Regions from separate parts of the Proteus sp. MB838 genome, predicted to be linked through region 2. Evidence: predicted binding sites of a transcription regulator. Region 2 holds the regulator's gene; the other holds the start of a gene.
The links. Region 2 encodes CRP, which controls carbon source genes, mostly activating them, when cyclic AMP is high. Its sites were predicted from a motif close to ATGTGANNNNNNTCACAT; they were not measured.
Positions count from the first base shown of each region.

Region 1 (3,435 bases), on a different contig from region 2:
TTTTCGGCCTGGGAGATGGATTGCAATATGAGTGCCGCTATTTAGTTCGTTCATAAACTGACGACAATGACCACAAGGGGTATAGTTAACTGTGATGGCAACTAAACGAGACTCACCGCGTAACCAAGCATGTGTAACCGCACTTTGCTCTGCGTGTACCGTTTGTTGTAATGGGGCGCCAGCAAACTCCATATTTGCCCCAAAATAGAAGTGGCCGCTTTCACCACGAGCAATGGCACCCACATTAAAATGAGAGATAGGTGTCACAGCACAAGCGGCTGCAACAGGCAGTAATGCGAGGGCTAACTCATCATCATTACATTGTAACTGTGTTTTTAACGCATTAACTTGTTCTGCAGTGAACATTGCCGGAAATTCATCCTGCTCAAGATAAGGCGTAAGTGCTTGTTGTAATTGAGGGGATAAATCTGACCAAATTGCCTGAAAACGAGTATGCATATAGGTGTCTCCCATTAATCTTCTGCTATTGTAAGATTTTAGGCATCTTTACCTATTCTTATATGTGATTAAAATCATATTTTCAATGAAACTATTGCAACTGAATGATTAATTGGGAGATACATCTCAAATTTATAGTAAATTGATTTTAGCATTAGCATAAAAAACCTTCGCTCTGAACGAAGGTTTTTTATGTGTTCTATTGATTTAGCTAATTAGCTAATCAGCTAAAAAGGTGCAAAATAAAAGGAAAAATAAAAGGTGCGGTAAGTGAAGTAATAATACCGCAAGTCATTAATGCTAATGAACTATATGCCCCTTCAATATAATCGATTTCAGCTGCTCTTGCGGTACCCACTGCGTGAGAGACTGTTCCCATCGCTAAACCACGAGAAGCGTGAGTTGGAATACGTAATATTTTAAATAGCGTATGACCAAAAATGGCACCTAAAATACCTACTGCAATAACACATGCAGCACTGATTGCAGGAATACCACCTATGGAATCCGCAACAGCCATTGCGATAGGGGTTGTTACCGATTTAGGCAAAATGGAGGCGGCAATTTCAGGAGTAGCACCAGCCCATAATGCAATCGCTGTACCACTAGCCATGGCGGCGATACTACCAATAAAGCAGATACTAATTAACGATTTCCATTGTGCGCGTATTTGGTGTAATTGTTGATATAAAGGAATAGCTAAAGCAACAACAGCAGGTTGCAACAAGTCGTTAAGGATACGACTTCCGGCAAAATAATCCTCATAGGCGGTGTGTGTCACTAATAAAATAGGAATAATAACAACAATAGCAATCAATAACGGATTTAAAATAGGCCATTTAAATCGAGCAGCCAGTTTACGTGCTAAGTAGAAAATAATAAGTGTTAGCGGTAATGACCACCAAATATTCATTAATATTAACATTTTTTCTTCTCACTTAACGCTCTGTCGTCGTCTTGTTGTTCTGCTAATTCTACATCCTCTACTTTATCGGGTTTAGCACCGATAATAGGACGTTCACGATGCACGTAATGTGAGCAGTAAGCGACTAGCGCCATCACCGCAAAGGTACTGACAACACAGGCCAGAACAATAGGAAAGAGTTGTTGGCTTAATAAATTATAATAGTTCATTACACCCACCCCGATAGGAATAAAGAGCAATGACATATTTTTCAGTAAAATATTACCACCGGGTTTTACCCAACGTAATGGAATAAGCTGGAAGGCAAGTAAACCAAATAGAATAAGTAGTCCAACAATACTGCCTGGCACCGCGAAAGGTAATAAGGCTGAAATAAGATTACCGGCAAAAAGACAAAGATAAAGTATAAAAAATGATCGTATATAGTGCCAGATTGTGATCTGCACCCGCTTAGATTTCATAGATATGTGTCCTAAATCAACTGACGTATTTATCATACACCAATTTTCAAAGTGTGCTATGGATCACAATAAAAAAAGAGCGGGGCTCTTTATAGAACCCCGCTTTGTATTTGCATTTTGAATAAAGGTCAGTTTTTATTTCACTTGGTGACCCGGTTTAGCCCCACTATCTGGGCTAAGTAAGAAAATATCTTCACCACCAGGGCCTGCGGCCATCACCATACCTTCTGAAATTCCAAAACGCATTTTGCGAGGTGCTAGGTTTGCAATCATAACAGTTAAGCGACCTTCTAATACTTTCGGATCAGGGTATGCAGAACGAATGCCGGAGAATACTTGGCGTGTTTCTCCCCCTAAGTCCAGTATTAATTTTAGCAACTTATCTGAGCCGTCAACGAAATCAGCCTGTTTAATTTCAGCAATGCGCATATCAATTTTGGCAAAATCATCAAATTTAATAGTTTCTTGAATAGGCGCGTCTGCTAATGGACCCGTGATTTCTTTGACTGGCGCAATGGTACTTTTTGAAGCTTCTACCATTGCATTGGCTTTATCCATTTCAATACGATTAAACAATGCTTTAAATTTAGTAATTTCATGGTTTAACAGCGGTTGCGACAGAGCATTCCAAGTTAATTCAGTTTGTAAGAAGGCTTCTGAACGTTCTGTTAAAGAAGGTAGAATTGGTTTTAAATAAGTCATCAGTACACGGAATAAGTTAATTCCCATAGTACAAATAGCTTGCAACTCAGCCTCTTTACCTTCTTGTTTAGCAACCACCCAAGGCGCTTTTTCATCAATATAGCGGTTAGCTTCGTCTGCTAATGCCATAATTTCACGAATGGCTTTACCAAATTCACGGTTTTCAAAACATTGTGCGATGCTTTCTTGCATATCGACGAAATGTTGATATAACTTCGCATCATCAAGGCTTGCCGCTAATTTGCCATCAAAGCGTTTACTGATAAAACCCGCAGTACGGGACGCGAGGTTAACCACCTTGTTGACGATATCGCTGTTTACACGCTGTACAAAGTCTTCTAAGTTTAGGTCAATATCATCAATACGTGATGAAAGTTTTGCCGCATAGTAATAGCGTAGGCAATCAGCATCAAAGTGATCAAGATAGGCACGTGCCGTAATAAAGGTGCCGCGAGATTTTGACATCTTCGCACCATTGACGGTGACATAGCCATGCACAAATAGGTTGGTTGGTTTACGGTATTCACTACCTTCTAACACTGCCGGCCAGAATAAGCTGTGGAAATAAACGATATCTTTACCGATAAAATGGTATAAGTCAGTTTTGCTCTCTTTGTTCCAGAACTCATCAAAGCTTAAATCACCACGTTTTTCACATAGGTTTAAGAATGAGCCCATATAACCAATAGGGGCGTCTAACCAAACATAGAAATATTTACCCGGCGCATCAGGGATTTCAAAACCGAAATAAGGGGCGTCACGGGTGATATCCCACTGTTGCAGACCGCTGTCAAACCACTCTTGCATCTTATTGGCTACTTGCTCTTGCAATGCACCGGAGCGGATCCACTCTTGCAACATATTGCTAAAGGCTGGGAGATCAAAGAA
Region 1 is NZ_BAABMO010000004.1:37,553-40,987, forward strand. Features, by position in the region: gene cdd (cytidine deaminase) at 1-459, opposite strand, end outside; gene ACYUCW_RS02735 (CidB/LrgB family autolysis modulator) at 683-1,384, opposite strand; gene ACYUCW_RS02740 (CidA/LrgA family protein) at 1,378-1,845, opposite strand; gene metG (methionine--tRNA ligase) at 1,981-3,435, opposite strand, start outside.
Region 1: a site for CRP is predicted at 1,897-1,914, ahead of ACYUCW_RS02740 (CidA/LrgA family protein). Genes of this name have one in related genera too.

Region 2 (3,435 bases):
AGCTTCATGAAAGCGTCAACATTATGCCAGCTGCACAGTTTCGCCCTGATTGATCTTACCTAAGTTGGCACTATCACATCACATTTAACAATAAGGTATAGCCCTTATTTTGAAAAGGAACATGATATGTCAATCAAACACCCTATTATTGCTGTTACTGGTTCAAGTGGTGCAGGTACTACTACAACCAGCCAAGCTTTTCGTAAAATATTTCAGCAACTCAACGCCCATGCAGCCTCTATTGAAGGGGATAGTTTTCACCGTTATACACGCCCTGAAATGGATATGACCATTAGAAAAGCGAAAGAGCAAGGACGGCATATCAGCTATTTTGGCCCTGAAGCCAATGACTTTAATTTATTAAGTTCAACCCTAAGTCACTATAGCCAAACAGGGCAAGGGCAATTTCGCAAATATCTTCATTCTTATGATGAAGCAACCCCTTATAACCAATTACCCGGGACATTTACACCTTGGGAAGCATTGCCAGAAAAAACAGATATTTTATTTTATGAGGGATTGCATGGTGGAGTCGTTACCGATCAACATAATGTCGCTCAACACGTTGACCTATTAGTCGGTGTTGTGCCTATTGTTAACCTTGAATGGATACAAAAATTAATTAGAGACACCACAGAGCGCGGGCACTCTCAAGAAGCGGTGAGAGATTCTGTGGTACGTTCGATGGATGATTATATCAGTTACATCATTCCACAGTTTTCTCGTACTCATATCAATTTCCAACGCGTTCCTACGGTGGATACCTCTAATCCCTTCTCAGCTAAAGCTATTCCAACACTGGATGAAAGTTTTATTGTTATTCGCTTTCGTGGCTTAACCGATATCGATTTCCCTTATCTATTGGCAATGTTGCATGGTTCATTTATGTCGACTATCAATACTATTGTTGTTCCAGGAGGGAAATTAGGCTTAGCGATGGAATTAATCATGGCACCACTGGTGAAGAAATTATTGAATGGTGAAAAAATTAGCTAAAATAGATATGTTATTTTTGACGAAAATAATATCCCCGTATTTTAGGGATATTATTTTATATATTAAAATTTATTTTAAAATATCAAATTTATTCAGGATCTTTAATTTCAAAAGAGTGCGTAATATTGGCCGCTTTTCCTAACATTAAAGAAACAGAGCAATATTTTTCTGCTGATAATTGTACAGCTCGCTCAACAATTTTATCTGTCAACGCTTTGCCGGAAACAATGAAATGTAAATTAATATCAGTAAATAAACGAGGTGCCTCTTCACGACGCTTTGATGTTAATTTTACCTCACATTCAATGACTTGGTGGCGACCTTTACGTAAGATACTCACCACATCAATAGCACTACAACCACCCGCAGCAATTAATACCATTTCCATCGGACTAGGCACTTTATCACCTGAATTACCATCCATCATAACTTGATGGCCGGAAGATGATTCGCCAACAAAAGATAAATCTTCAACCCATTTAACACGTGCTTCCATTTTATTTTTCCCCTAAATACAACTAAGACTAAAAGAGTACATTCTCATAATTCAACTAGCAATTAGCAAATAGGTTTATTATGCTGACTGCGTAAAACGAGACTTAATGCGTTAACTGTGTTAAAAACAATATCTGCTTGATGATAGTGGTTAAGATCAATGCATTATTTTCTCATTTATTATAATCTATTCCTTATTAACTTTCCGAATTCTCAGGAAGTTAATCGGTAAAGATAGGATTTTAAGCACGCTGTATCAAAAGGGTGTCAATCCGTTTTGAAAGGCTGCATTAACGTACAGAGGATAACGCGAATGGTTCTCGGCAAGCCGCAAACAGACCCGACTCTTAAATGGTTTTTGTCACACTGCCATATTCACAAATATCCATCCAAGAGCACGCTGATCCACCAAGGTGAAAAAGCGGAAACACTTTATTATATTGTTAAAGGTTCCGTGGCTGTTCTTATTAAAGATGAAGAAGGAAAAGAGATGATCCTTTCCTACCTAAACCAAGGTGACTTCATCGGTGAACTTGGATTATTTGAAGAAGATCAAGAACGTAGTGCATGGGTTAGAGCAAAAACAGCCTGTGAAGTAGCAGAAATTTCCTATAAAAAATTCCGCCAATTAATTCAGGTCAATCCTGACATTCTGATGCGCCTTTCCGCTCAAATGGCGAATAGATTACAAACCACATCAGAAAAAGTAGGTAACCTTGCTTTCCTTGATGTAACAGGTCGTATTGCACAAACTTTATTAAATTTAGCTAAACAACCTGATGCAATGACGCATCCTGATGGCATGCAAATTAAAATTACACGTCAGGAAATCGGTCAAATTGTAGGTTGTTCACGTGAAACTGTAGGCCGTATTTTAAAAATGCTGGAAGATCAAAACCTCATTTCAGCACACGGTAAAACTATCGTTGTTTACGGTACTCGTTAAGTTGCATTGAAAACAGCCCATTTAACTGATGGACAGTGATTATTTTGTATGAAGCCCCATCGCAATGATGGGGTTTTACATTTGAATTCACTCTGCTTTTACAAACTCATCAAGCGCTTTTCGTAACGCATTCATGCCCTCTTGTAACTCTTCGAGGGTAATAATCAACGCTGGCGTAAAGCGTATTACATCAGCCCCGGCATTTAACATCATTAAGCCATGCTTAGAGGCCAGTGCAAGTAACTCTTTTGCTTTACCTGCATACAGTGGTGCTAACTGCGCGCCAATTAATAAGCCTTGTCCACGAATTTGAGAAAACACAGCATAAGTTTGGTTTATCGCCTGCAATTCATCCACTATCCAACGATGACGCTCACTGACACCTTCTAATACCGCCTGAGTGTTGATTAAATCAAAAGCAGCATTGCCTACTGCACAGGCTAATGGGTTCCCCCCATAAGTCGTACCATGTGTTCCTACCCCCATTACCGAAGCGATATCCTCGGTGGTTAACATCGCACTGAGAGGAAAACCACTACCTAATGCTTTGGCACTGGTAATAATATCGGGCTGTATATCATAGTGCATATAAGCAAATAGTTTGCCGGTTCGCCCCATACCCGTTTGTACTTCATCAAGAATTAATAGCGCTTGATGCTTATCACATAGTGTACGTAAGCCATGCATAAACTCCGCTGTCGCCGGTGTCACTCCGCCCTCACCTTGGATAGGCTCCAGTATTACGGCACAAGTATGAGAGTCAATCACGGCTTTTACAGCATCAAGAGAGTTAAAAGGGACATGTATAATATCCGCAGGTTTAGGACCAAAACCATCCGCATATTTAGGTTGTCCCCCAACAGAGACTGTAAAAAATGTTCTACCATGAAAGGCGTGGTGGAAGGCAATTATCTTCGTTTTATAAGGATTATGACGGGTAATAGCGTAATGTCGTGCTAATTTAAGTGCGGCTTCATTCGCTTCTGCCCCAGAATTGG
Region 2 is NZ_BAABMO010000024.1:25,031-28,465, forward strand. Features, by position in the region: gene ACYUCW_RS11615 (YheU family protein) at 1-53, shown strand, start outside; gene ACYUCW_RS11620 (phosphoribulokinase) at 127-996, shown strand; gene ACYUCW_RS11625 (OsmC family protein) at 1,085-1,492, opposite strand; gene crp (cAMP-activated global transcriptional regulator CRP) at 1,805-2,437, shown strand; gene ACYUCW_RS11635 (aspartate aminotransferase family protein) at 2,525-3,435, opposite strand, start outside.